3 regions of the Bradyrhizobium sp. 160 genome follow, and region 1 is predicted to be linked to each of the others. Evidence: predicted binding sites of a transcription regulator. Region 1 holds the regulator's gene; each other region holds the start of a gene.
The links. The regulator PhoB, encoded in region 1, activates phosphate uptake and scavenging genes when phosphate is short. The targets are predictions, from matches to a motif close to TGTCATNNANCTGTCAT.
Positions count from the first base shown of each region.

Region 2: a site for PhoB is predicted at 2,681-2,697, ahead of IVA98_RS23400 (LTA synthase family protein). Genes of this name have one in related genera too.
Region 3: a site for PhoB is predicted at 2,215-2,231, ahead of ugpB (sn-glycerol-3-phosphate ABC transporter substrate-binding protein UgpB). Genes of this name have one in related genera too.

Region 1 covers NZ_JADPKD010000028.1:445,758-450,180, forward strand. The annotation lists gene pstB (phosphate ABC transporter ATP-binding protein PstB) at 1-254, shown strand, start outside; gene phoU (phosphate signaling complex protein PhoU) at 266-982, shown strand; gene phoB (phosphate regulon transcriptional regulator PhoB) at 997-1,704, shown strand; gene IVA98_RS11660 (GcrA family cell cycle regulator) at 1,956-2,468, opposite strand; gene IVA98_RS11665 (aspartate aminotransferase family protein) at 2,937-4,145, shown strand; gene argF (ornithine carbamoyltransferase) at 4,145-4,423, shown strand, end outside.
Region 2 covers NZ_JADPKD010000057.1:118,395-122,817, reverse strand. The annotation lists gene IVA98_RS23415 (SDR family oxidoreductase) at 350-1,198, shown strand; gene IVA98_RS23410 (hypothetical protein) at 1,210-1,830, opposite strand; gene IVA98_RS23405 (TetR/AcrR family transcriptional regulator) at 1,824-2,585, shown strand; gene IVA98_RS23400 (LTA synthase family protein) at 2,796-4,423, shown strand, end outside.
Region 3 covers NZ_JADPKD010000028.1:102,330-106,752, reverse strand. The annotation lists gene IVA98_RS10145 (MarR family winged helix-turn-helix transcriptional regulator) at 1-2, opposite strand, end outside; gene IVA98_RS10140 (organic hydroperoxide resistance protein) at 155-580, shown strand; gene IVA98_RS10135 (CaiB/BaiF CoA transferase family protein) at 758-1,978, shown strand; gene ugpB (sn-glycerol-3-phosphate ABC transporter substrate-binding protein UgpB) at 2,286-3,602, shown strand; gene ugpA (sn-glycerol-3-phosphate ABC transporter permease UgpA) at 3,653-4,423, shown strand, end outside.

The sequences.
Region 1 (4,423 bases):
TGATCTTGTTCGATGAGCCCTGCTCGGCGCTCGACCCGATCTCGACCGCCAAGGTCGAGGAGCTGATCCAGGAATTGTCCGAGAACTACACGATCGCGATCGTCACCCACAATATGCAGCAGGCGGCGCGCGTCTCTGATAAAACCGCCTTCATGTATCTCGGCGAGCTGATCGAGTTCGATGACACCAGCAAGATCTTCACGTCGCCGAGCGATCGGCGTACGCAGGATTACATCACCGGCCGGTTCGGCTGAGGAGACGGGACATGGGTACTGAACATACCGCAAAGGCCTTCGATACCGACCTCCAGGAGCTCACTCGCCTCGTCGCCGAGATGGGCGGCATCGCCGAGCGCATGATCGTCGATTCCGTCGACGCGCTGATCCGCCGCGACGTCGCGCTCGGCCAGCGCGTCGTCACCACCGATGCCGAGCTCGACGCGCTTCAGAAGCGCATCGAGGAGCGCGCCGTGCTCACCATCGCCCGCCGCCAGCCGATGGCGGTGGATTTGCGCGAGATCGTCGGCGCCATGCGCGTTGCCACCGATCTTGAGCGCATCGGCGACCTCGCCAAGAACATGGGCAAGCGCGTTGCGGCGCTGGAGACAGACTTCCATCCGCTGAAACTGTTCCGCGGCCTGGAGCACATGACCGACCTCGTGCAGCAGCAGGTCAAGTCGGTGCTTGATGCCTATGCCGCGCACGATTTGCCGGCGGCGATGGCAGTGTGGAAGGGCGACGAGGAAGTGGACGCCATCTGCACCTCTCTGTTTCGCGAGCTCCTCACTTATATGATGGAGGATCCGCGCAACATCTCGTTCTGCATCCATCTGATGTTCTGCGCCAAGAACATCGAGCGGATCGGTGATCACGCCACCAACATCGCCGAGACCGTGTTCTACATGATCGAGGGGCAGGCGATCACCGACAAGCGGCCGAAGGGCGACATGACGACCTTCGCCACGACGGTACCGAATACCTAGGGAGCGACGACAACATGGGCGCACGCATTATGGTGGTTGAGGACGAGGAAGCTCTCACCGAGCTTCTGCGTTACAACCTCGAAGGCGACGGCTATGACGTGGAGACGGTGATGCGCGGCGACGACGCCGACACCCGCCTTAAGGAACACATCCCCGATCTGATCGTGCTCGACTGGATGCTGCCGGGACTGTCCGGCATCGAGCTGTGCCGGCGGCTGCGCACCCGTCCCGAGACCAAGCAGCTCCCGATCATCATGCTGACCGCGCGCGGCGAGGAGAGCGAGCGGGTGCGGGGTCTTGCGACCGGCGCCGACGACTACATCGTCAAGCCGTTCTCGGTGCCGGAGCTGCTCGCGCGCGTGAAGGGCCTTCTGCGGCGCGCAAGCCCCGAGCGGCTCGCCACCGTGCTCGCCTATGGCGACATCGAGCTCGATCGCGACAAGCGCCGCGTCGCGCGTTCGGGCCGGCCGATCGATCTCGGCCCGACCGAATATCGCCTGCTGGAGTTTTTCCTGGAGCATCCCGGTCGCGTGTTCTCGCGCGAGCAGCTGCTCGACAGCGTCTGGGGCCGCGACATCTACATCGACGAGCGCACCGTCGACGTCCATATCGGCCGCCTGCGCAAGCTGCTCAATCTCGGCCGCGAGCAGGACCCGATCCGTACCGTCCGCGGCGCGGGTTATGCGCTGGATGATCGGTTTGCAAAGGCGGAGCAGACGTAGGCCCAGCTGCGTCAACAATCTCGGCCGTCGTCCCGGACAAGCGTAGCTCCGGCAACGCGCAGCGTTGTCCGGAGCGAAGCGCCGATCCGGGACCCGGGCCCATTGTTGCGCGAAAAAGGTAACTCCGAGGCCCCGTAACCACGGCTTGCGGTGGCTATCGGTCCCGGATCGGCGCTACGCTTGTCCGGGACGACATCGGGTTTGTTGCGCCGTCACCGCGTGACGGCTGCCGGCTCGATCTCAGGAAATAATCACCGCGTGCTCGGCTTCGGTGCCGCCCGCCGGCGATCCGCTGCCGGCTGATAGGCGACGCGCGAGTGCTGGGCGCAGTAGGGCAGGCCTGACAGCGCCTTGCCGCCACAGAAGAAGAAGTCCGGGCTGGAGGGATCGCCGACCGGCCAGTGGCACGTCGCCTCGTTCAATTCCAGCAGCGACAGCCGCTGGCTCATCGGCACCACGTTGTCGTAGGTGACCGGTTCGGCCTCCACCTCGACCTCGAAGGCCTGCGCCAGCGCGGTGTTGCCGCGCGAGATCGGCCGGGTCACCCGCATCATATGCTGCGCGGGCCGCGCCTTGCGCGGCCGCGGCGCTGCCGATGAAGGGCTCTTGGCGCGGCCCGACAGGCCAAGCCTGTGCACTTTGCCGATCACGGCATTGCGGGTCACATTGCCGAGCTCGGCCGCGATCTGGCTGGCCGAAAGTCCGGCCTCCCAGAGCTTCTTCAGCTGCTCGACGCGATCATCGGACCAGGTCAAAACCGTCATTGCACCCTTTCCCTCGTTGCGCGCCGCCATCCTGGGGCCTCACAGCGAATGCTTAAGCCTTGAAAAACCCGTGCCGTCAGAATCCCTTAAGGCTCGCCGGGCGCGTGACTGACGCCCGAACGTTTACGCCGGTACATGAGGACTCTTGGGATCAGAACCGCTGCACGAGATGTCGTATCTGACAGTCCAAACGCTACAATATGGCGTGACTCCCGCGCAAGAGTCCGCCGACTCGCTTCCACATGTTCCGTGGTGAAAACCCTGCAAGATCGGCACCGCAAGACTACGGATTCGGCGTTTCGCGAGGCTTTCCGGGCGGCATTGACACCCGTCTTGCCAGGCATAAGATGGTGACGCGTGCCGCCCTTAAAAGGCGGCACGTTTCGTTTTCCGGACCGGTCAATGGTGCGCTGCGCAAGGCATGCCAGGCAGGTCTCAACGTCCAAATGCAACATCCAAGTGATGGTCATGACCAACAGCGCCGCGCCGCATCTGCTTCCCGTTTTCGCCAGGGCGGACCTTGGCTTCGAGCGCGGCGAAGGCTGCTGGCTGATCGCGACCAATGGCGATCGCTATCTCGATTTCACCTCGGGCGTCGCGGTGAACGCGCTCGGCCACGCCCATCCCGCATTGGTCAAGGCGTTGCAGGAGCAGGCGACCAGGCTCTGGCACATGTCGAACCTGTTCCAGAGTCCCGATGGCGAACGGCTTGCAACGCGTCTGTGCAACGAAAGTTTCGCGGACTTCGTGTTCTTCTGCAATTCCGGCGCCGAAGCGTTGGAATGCGTGATCAAGGTCGTGCGGCGCTATCACGCCGCCAAGGGCCATCCCGATCGCTATCGCATGATCACCTTCGAAGGCGCCTTCCACGGCCGCACGCTGGCGACGCTGGCGGCGACGGGCTCGGCAAAATATCTTGAAGGTTTCGGCCCGCCCATGGATGGCTTCGACCAAGTCCCGCATGGCGACATCGAGGCCGTGAAGAAGGCGATCGGTCCGCAGACCGCCGGCATCCTGATCGAGCCGATCCAGGGCGAGGGCGGCGTGCGTTCGTCAACACCCGCCTTCCTCAAGGCGCTGCGTCAGCTCTGCGACGAGAAGGGGCTGTTGCTCGCGTTCGACGAGGTGCAGACCGGCATGGGCCGCACCGGCGATCTGTTCGCGCATCGCCGTCTCGGCGTTACCCCCGACGTGATGTCGCTGGCGAAAGCGCTCGGTGGCGGCTTCCCGATCGGCGCTTGTCTTGCCACCGCGGAAGCGGCTTCCGGCATGACGCCCGGCTCGCACGGCTCGACCTTCGGCGGCAATCCGCTCGCGATCTCCGCTGCGAACGCCGTGCTCGACGTCATGCTCGAGCCCGGCTTTTTCGATCACGTGCAGAGGATGTCGCTGCTGCTCAAGCAGAAGCTCGCCTCGGTGATCGATCGCTATCCTGATATCGTCAGCGAAGTCCGCGGTGAGGGGCTCCTGATCGGCATCAAGGCGGTCGTGCCTTCGGGTGATCTCGTTGCCGCCCTGCGCAACGAAAAGCTGCTCACCGTCGGCGCCGGCGACAATGTCGTGCGCTTCCTGCCGCCGCTGATCGTCACCGAAGCCGAGATCGAGGACAGCGTCGGGCGGCTCGAGCGCGCCTGCGCGGCGATCTCGTGCAGTCAGACCAAGCGGGCGGCAAGCTGATGAGCAAGTCGCCAAAGCACTTCCTCGACATCAACGAGCTCCCGCTGTCGGAGCTCAAGCGCATGCTCGCCGCATCCTCCGCCATGAAGGCGAAGCAGAAGGCGCATCAGCCGGTCAGGCCGCTCGAAGGCAAGACGCTGGCGATGATCTTCGAGCGCCCCTCGACGCGGACGCGGGTGTCGTTCGACGTCGCCATGCGCCAGCTCGGCGGCGAGCCCATCATGCTCACCGGCGCCGAAATGCAGCTCGGCCGGGGCGAGACCATCGCCGACACCGCG
Region 2 (4,423 bases), on a different contig from region 1:
GCGATCTTTCTCCTCCTTCTCGCGCGAAGCATTGTTGCTTCATTCAAATTCTTCGCGAGTTGACGCGCTGCTTGAACGCCAAGAACTGACGCTTAAACCACATTCTTGATCTCGCGTCCCTTTTCAAAAATTTCTAGAACTCCCTGATCGTGAAAAGGGCTGCGTCGTCAGAGTGAAAGATTCGACTCTTCATCCGCCTGTTCAAGGTGCCTTCGACCTCATGTCGCAACGTTCGCGCGCCGCTTCATCTTGAGAACCGACACCTGCCGCGCGGACTTGCGCGCTGGGCGCCATTTGCACACAGGCACCTTCCTCCTGCATGATCACGGCAACCCGAGGTGGAAAGACCATGCGATCTGTCGTCGTTACCGGGGCGTCTACGGGCATCGGCTGGGCCGTTGCAAAATTCCTGATCGGGCGCGGCTATCGCGTGTTCGGCAGTGTCCGCAAGCAGGCCGACGCCGACCGGCTGCAAGGCGAGTTCGGTGCGAACTTCACTCCGCTGCTGTTCGACGTCACCGACGAGGCAGCAGTCCTCGCTGCCGGGCGAAAAGTTCGCGCGGCGTTGGGCGGCGAGACGCTGGCCGGTCTCGTCAACAATGCCGGCATCGCGGTTGCCGGTCCCGTGCTCGAATTGTCGGCCGATGATTTCCGCCGCCAGATGGACGTCAACGTCATTGGCCCTGTCATCGCGACGCAGGCGTTCGGGCCGCTGCTCGGCGCAGACCCCTTGCTGAAGGGGCCGAAGGGCCGGATCGTGATGATCAGCTCGGTCGCTGGCAAGAGCGGCAATCCGCTGTCGGCGCCTTACAGCACCTCCAAGCACGCCATCGAGGGCCTGTCGGAGAGCCTGCGCCGCGAGCTGATGCTGTTCGGCATCGACGTCATCATCGTCGCCCCCGGCGCGGTGAAGACGCCGATCTGGAGCAAGGCCGAAGAGATCGACCTTTCCGTCTACCAGAACTCGCCCTATCTGCCGGCGCTGAACAAGGTGATGGCGTTCATGATGGACATCGGCGCCAAGGGCCTGCCCGCCGAGCGCATCGCCGAGATCGTGTTCGAGGCGCTGACGGCGCCAAGCCCGAAGGTGCGCTACCAGATCACGCCGGACCCGCTCCGCCACCTGATTGCGGCCGTGCTACCGAGACGGACGCTCGACCGCATCATCGCCAAGCGGCTCGGATTGCTGCCGCAGTGAGCTTGGGCGTTTCAGCCCGCGGCGACGGTTTGCCCGCGCGGGTGGCGGGCCATCGCTATCATGCGCAACGTCAGCACGATCAGCAGCGGAATGAGGAATGCGGCGTAGAGCGGCATGGCCGGCACGCGCTTGCCGAACGACACCATGAACTGGAAACAGAGATAGTAGCCGCCCGCGACGTGCAGTATGCGCCAGGTGCGCGGTCCGAGCAGCGCGGCGGTGCGGTCGAACGAGGTCGCACTCATCGCGATGATGAAGCCATAGCCGATGCCGCCGAAGATGTAGGAGGCCGCGGAGGTCGCCTGGGCAAAGCCGGCCGGATCCATCCTGGCGAACGCGACGATCGCCGCCGCGTGGATGGCGTGGGAGGCCGCGAAGCTCAAGCCTAGATAGCGGCGGTTACGGTGCTGCCAGCGCGTCCAGGCATTGGGCGAGAGCCGCGCCAGCGCCGCGGCACTGAAGGCGAGGCAGAACAGCAGCAGCGAACTTCGCGCCGTGAAGCGGATCACCATGCGAACGCCCTCAACCTCGAACAGCCGCATCGAGGCGATCCACAGGCTCAGGGCGATCAGGCTGAGCGTTAGGACGGCAAGCAGCCGCCAGCCTTCGAGCCAGCTTTGACGTTGTGACATGGCGAATCTCCTTGGATGTAATCAGTGATTACATATACAGCAGCAAGATCGTCAATGGTGTAATCGCTGCTTACATTCACGTTCGGGTGATGCTAGAAGACGCCATGCCCGCCCGTCAGACGTCCAAGCCGCGTGCCCGTCGAACACCCGAAGCCCGGCCGTATCACCACGGCGACCTTCGCCGTGTGCTGATTGACGCTGCGCTGCAATTGGCGGCGGAAGGTGCCGAGGTCTCCGTCCGCGAGGCGGCGCGCCGGGCCGCGGTGTCGCCGGGCGCGCCGTTCCGGCACTTTCCGAACCGCGATGCCTTGATGGCGGCGGTGGCCGAGGAGGCGCAGCGGCGCTTCCGCGCCGAGATCGAGGCGGCGCTGGGCGAGGAGCCGCTCAAGGGTCCACTGGAGCGTTTTCGCGCCTTTGGCCTCGCTTACCTGCGCTGGGCCATGCGCAATCCGGCCCATTTCGAGATCATCTCCACCGGACGCTACTTCGCCCATGGCAGCTCGGCGGAGCTGACCCGCGACAATGCCGAGCTGATCGCGCTGTCGGAACGGATGCTGACTGATGCGGCCGAGCAGGGCCTGCTGAGGTCGGCGGATCTGAAGCGCATCCAGATCGCCGCTCGCGCGTTGGTCTACGGTTTTGCCCGGATGAATCTCGATGGCCACTTTCCGCGCTGGGGAATCGAGGACGACGAGATCGAGCGGATGGCGGAGGGGGTGATCGACCTGTTCATCGCTGGGATCGCCCAGCCCTGACATTGAGCAGCTGCCTGCCCGCTGCGGCCCACCGTCTTTCGCTAACAATAAGCGATGTCGGATCGCCGAACGCGTTGCCTGACCTTGACCGTTCCGTTACAGTTTTATGACACGGCGCAGGCTTCCGGCTGCGCCGGGCGCCGCCAGCCGTCTCGATGCCGGCCAAGCGGCTTGGCATCACCGCGCCGGACCAGAAGTTGCGTGTCGTCGATGGCGTCCGCGCCCAATCCAGGTCCTTCTGCCACCACCGCCGTGCTTGCGAGCGTCGCCGCGCTCGGCATCTGGCGGCTGCTCGCGGTCACGGCGCCACATTTCGCAGCGCTGGCGCTGATGTACGAGACCGAGACCGATTTCGGCTCGCGCCTCTCCTTCGCCCTGGCCTGGGGCATCCTCAACTTCTTCTGGATCACGCTGCTGCGGCGCCCGGCGCTGTCGGGCGCACTGTCGCTGACCATGGTCGTCGTGCTGGTGCTGCTGTCGCGGCTGAAGCACGAAGTCGTGCAGATGACGGTCAACTTCATCGATTTGATGATGATCGACCGCGACAGCGTCGCGTTCCTGTTCACGATCTTCCCGAATCTGCGCTGGTCGGTGATCCTGGCCGGCCTCGTCACGCTGCCGCTGATGTATGCGCTGTGGTGGCTTGATCCGTTCCGCATCCGCCGGCTGCCGGCGCTCGCCTGCAAGCTCGCCTGTGTTGCCGCACTGGTCGGCTATTCGCTTTATCATCCTGACCAGGCCTGGCGCGGCTATTACGACGACGGCTATCTCTCGAAATTCTTCCGCTCCGGCGTCACAGCGGTCGCCGACTTCGTGCAGTACGGTTTCATGGAATCCGCAGCCTCCACCAACGAGCGGCTCAACGTGCCGCTGGTGGACGCCTGCCATCCTGCGGGCCGCCGCCCCAATATCATCATGATCCATGATGAATCGAGCTTCGACATCCGCGCCGCCCAGGGCATCAAGGTGCCGCCGCGTTACGGCGACCATTTCAGGTCCTGGGACGGCAAGCAGCGCACGTTCCTGGCCGAGAGCAATGGCGGGCCGAGCTGGTTCACCGAGTACAACGTGCTTGCGGGGCTCTCGTCGCGCTCGTTCGGCCGCTTCGCCTATTTCGTGACGCGCATCGCCTCGAACCGCGTCGAACGCGGCCTGCCATTGGCACTGCGCCGTTGCGGCTACGACACCCTGTCGCTTTACCCCGCCCATGGCGGCTTCATGGGCGCGCGCAGCTTCCAGATGACGACCGGCATCGAACGTTTCCTCGATTCGGAGGATCTGGGCGCCAAGGACGTCGAGCCGGACTCCTTCTTCTACGACAAGGCGCTTCAGCTGATAGGGCAACAGCCGCCGAACAAGCCGCTGTTCACCTTCATCTATCTCGGCGCCAATCATTTCCCCTGGGAAACGCGCTTCCGCCCTGATCTGCTGCCGAAGTGGCGCGCGCCGGGCAACTTGCCGTCCATCGACGAATATCTGCGCCGCCAGGTGATGAGCGCCGAGCAGTACAAAGCTTTCGTCGCCGGTCTGAAGAAGAACTTTCCCGGCGAGCCTTTCCTGATCGTGCGCTACGGCGATCACCAACCGGAATTCGCGCCGAACCTGCTTGAGCCCGGCCTCGACGAGGGCGCCCTCGGCAAGAAGCTCGACGCTTACGATCCGCGGCTGTACGCAACGTATTATGTGATCGACGCCATCAATTTCGAGCCGGTGAAGAGCGATGCCGTGATGGACACGATCGACGGTCCCTATCTGCCGCTAGTGATCCAGGAAGCTGCCGGCATCCCGCTCGATCCGTCCTTCGCCGAGCAGAAGGAGATCATGCTCCGCTGCAAGGG
Region 3 (4,423 bases), 340 kb from region 1:
ATGGGGACTCTCGCGGGATTTGCCCGTATTGTGGGGCCGGGCGGCCGTAAATTCAATTGCAAACAATTAAATGTGAGGCATTGCAATTTGAGTTGCGCGCAATCTAATTGTCTGCGATACAGATCGCGTCCACCCGAACCCGAGGGAGATGAAAATGTCCGTGAACGTCCTCTACAAGACCAGTGCCAAGGCGACCGGCGGCCGCGACGGCCATGCTGCAACGCTCGACGGCGCGTTCGACGTCAAGCTGACCACGCCGAAGGAGCTCGGCGGCGGAGGCGGCGCCGGCAACAACCCCGAGCAGCTGTTTGCGGCGGGCTATGCCGCCTGCTTCATCGGCGCGATGAAGTTCGTGGCGTCGCAGGGCGGCCCCAAGGTTCCCAATGACGCGTCCGTCACCTCGATCGTCGGCATCGGCCCGCGCTCCGAGGGCGGTTTTGGTCTCGACATTGATCTCGCCGTCTCGCTGCCGGGCCTGGCTCGCGCCGAGGCTGAGGCGCTGGTCGAGAAGGCGCACCAGGTGTGCCCGTACTCCAACGCCACGCGCGGCAATGTCGACGTTCGCCTGACGGTCGTCTGACCGCAATTGCGGATTGGCTGGCCCGAGATCCCCCTCGGGCTGGCTGCTTTCCATTGGTTTGCCGTTCCGCGGGATTGCGCTGCGGCGGCGCATACGGCCCCACGGGCGGAGCCATTGCTGGGATGCACGAACCTCGCTAGGCCTGTGATCAAGCATCGACACAGGGGAAGCGAAGGCATGAATTCTGAAGCCGCGGGTTCTGAAGCCGGTCTGGGTGCCATGAGTGGATTGCGCGTCATCGATCTCACGCGCGTGCTCGGCGGTCCCTACTGCACCCAGATCCTCGCCGACCACGGCGCCGACGTGATCAAGGTCGAGCCGCCGGCGGGCGACGAGGTGCGCGAATGGGGCCCTCCCTTCCATGAGGAGGATGCGGCCTATTTCGTCGGCATCAACCGCAACAAGCGCTCGATCGGCCTCGACCTCGCCTCCGAAGGGGGCCGCGCCGTGCTGCTGAAGATGCTGGAGACGGCCGACGTCCTGATCGAGAACTTCAAGCCGGGCACATTGGAGAAATGGGGCATCGGCAACGAGGTGCTGCGCGCAAAATTCCCGCGCCTCGTGCACTGCCGGATCTGCGGCTTCGGCGCCGACGGTCCGCGCGGCGGCAATCCCGGCTATGACGCCATCATCCAGGCCATGACCGGCATGATCGCGGCGACCGGCTCTCCGGAGAGCGGCCCGATGCGGATCGGCGTGCCGCTGGTCGACATCACCACTGGCCTGTACGCGGCGATCGGCATCCTGATGGCGCTATCGGAGCGCCAGCGCTCCGGCAAGGGCCAGTTCCTGGAGACGACGCTGTACGAGACCGGCCTTGCCATCATGCATCCGCACACCGCCAATTATTTCATGCATGGCAAGCCACCTGCGCTCACCGGCAACGAGCATCCCAACCTCGTGCCTTACGCGATCTTCCCGACGAAAACCGACAACATCTTCATCGGCGTCGGCAATGACGGCACTTTCCGCAAGCTCGCCAAGGAGATCGGCAAGCCCGAGCTCGGCACCGATCCGCGCTTTGCCCGCAACAAGGACCGCATCGCCAATCGCGAGGCGCTGCGCGCCGAGCTCGCCGCGGTGTTCAGCCAGCACGAGGCCGAACCGCTGTGCAACCGCCTGCTCGCGGCGGGCCTGCCCGCTGGCCCGGTGCAGAAAATCGACCAGGCACTCACGAATCCCCACACGATCGCGCGCGGCGATATCATCGAGAAGGATTGGTACAAGGGCGTCGCCTCGCCGATCCGGCTCGACCGCAGCAAGCCGAGCCTGCGCCGCCTGCCGCCGAAATTCAGCCAGCACGCGGCGGAGGTGCTGGGCGAGTTCGGCTACTCCAGGGCGGAGATCGACGCGATGGTCGAAAAGGGCGTGGTCTGCGGCCCCGAGCGCAAGCGCTGAGGCCTCGTGAAATAGACCTCAGCGTTGCCGCAACGGCGGTGCGCACCCTCCCCGCTTGCAAGCGGGAGAGGTGTTCGAGACCGCCGCCTGATAGACAACTCACGTCATCCAATGCCGCACTGCGGCGCGAGCACGCGTGTGCAGCGCGAACGCACGGCGCGGTCTCCCGCACGCCTTCGCCTATTTTCCGGCTTCCCTTTTCCAGCGCTTGCCGCTTTCGTTTCGGCCGCTTACACAGTCATGTGAACGTCATATGGCACTGCTAGCGCAAGCGCTTCTTTATTGACGGGCAAGGGAGGTTTTCTTGATGGCTCTTCGACATTTTGGTGCGGCTGCGGCTGTCGCGGCCACGGTTGGCATGATGGCCTCGCCGGCCCTGGCCGTGACCGAGATCCAGTGGTGGCACGCGATGACCGGCGCCAACAACGACGTCATCGTCAAGCTCGCCACCGACTTCAACGCGTCGCAGAGCGACTACAAGGTGATCCCGACCTACAAGGGCAACTACCCCGACACGATGAACGCAGGCATCGCGGCCTTCCGCGCCGGCAATGCGCCGCACATCATGCAGGTGTTCGAGGTCGGCACCGCCACCATGATGGCGGCGACCGGCGCGGTGAAGCCGGTCTACAAGCTGATGGCCGAGACCGGCGAGAAGTTCGATCCCAAGGCCTACCTGCCCGCGATCACCGGCTATTACTCGACCTCGAAGGGCGAGATGCTGTCCTTCCCGTTCAACTCGTCGTCGACGGTGATGTGGGTCAACCTCGACGAGCTGAAGAAGGCGAACGTCGCAATCCCGAAGACCTGGCCTGAAGTGTTCGACGCCGCCAAGAAGCTGCACGACAACGGCCACCCCACCTGCGGCTTCTCCAATTCCTGGGTCACCTGGGTCAATCTCGAACAGCTCTCCGCCTGGCACAACGTGCCGCTATCGACCAAGGCCAATGGCCTCGACGGCTTCGACACCGTGCTTGAATTCAACGGCCCGCTTCAGGTCAAGCACCTCGAGAAGCTGGTCGAGCTCCAGAAGGACAAGACTTACGATTATGCCGGCCGCACCAACACCGGCGAAGGCCGCTTCACGTCGGGTGAATGCCCGCTCTATCTGACCTCCTCGGCGTTCTTCGGCAACGTCAAGGCGCAGGCCAAGTTCGCCTTCACCGCCGTGCCGATGCCCTATTATCCCGACGTGAAGGGCGCACCGCAAAATTCGATCATCGGCGGCGCCTCGCTCTGGGTGATGGGCGGCAAGTCGGCCGACGAGTACAAGGGCGTCGCGAAGTTCCTGGGCTTCCTCTCCGACACCGACCGCCAGGTCTATATCCACAAGGCCTCCGGCTATCTGCCGATCACCAAAGCGGCCTATGAGAAGGCCAAGGCGGAAGGCTTCTACAAGGATCAGCCCTATCTCGAGACCCCGCTGCTCGAGCTGACCAACAAGGAGCCGACCGAGAATTCCCGCGGCCTGCGCCTTGGCAACATGGTGCAGCTCCGTGACGTCTGGTCGGAAGAGATCGAGCAGGCGCTCGCCGGCAAGAAGACCGCCAAGCAGGCGCTCGATGCCGCCGTCGAACGCGGCAACACGATGCTGCGGCAGTTCGAAAAGACCGCCGTGAAGTGAAGGCGATCGGCGGCAGGCCGGTTACCCGGCCTGCCGCTCCTGCGCGCATCATGCAAAAACAAGCCATTTTCCAATCGAAGCTATTGCCCTACGCGCTGGTTGCGCCGCAGCTCGCGATCGTCCTGATTTTCTTCTACTGGCCGGCGTTGCAGGCAGTGATCCAGTCCTTCCTGCTCCAGGACGCCTTCGGTCTTTCGACGAGCTTCGTCTGGTTCGACAACTATCTCGAGCTTCTGCAGGACCGCGCCTATTTCGAAGCGATCGTGCGGACCTTCTTCTTCTCGTTCGCCATCGCGGTCTCGTCGCTCTCGTTTGCGCTGCTCCTTGCCGTGATGGCGGACAAGCCGCTGCGCGGCTCGATGCTCTACCGCACGCTGCTGATCTGGCCCTATGCGGTGGCGCCGCCGGTCGTCGGCGTGCTCTGGATTTTCATGCTGCATCCCTCGCTGGGCGTGCTCTCGCGCTATTTGCGCGTCCTCGGCATCGACTGGAATCCGCTGCTCGACGGCGACCAGGCAGCAACGCTGATCATCCTCGCCGCCGCCTGGAAGCAGATCTCCTATAATTTCCTGTTCTTCCTCGCGGGCCTGCAGAGCATCCCGCGAAGCGTGCTGGAGGCCGCCGCGATCGACGGCGCGCGCCCGATGCGCAGGTTCTGGACCGTGACCTTCCCGCTGCTGTCGCCGACCATCTTCTTCCTTTTGGTCGTCAACATCGTCTACGCCTTCTTCGACACGTTCGGCATCATCGACACCATGACCCGCGGCGGTCCCGGCAAGTCGACGGAGACGCTGGTCTACAAGGTTTATTCCGACGGCCTG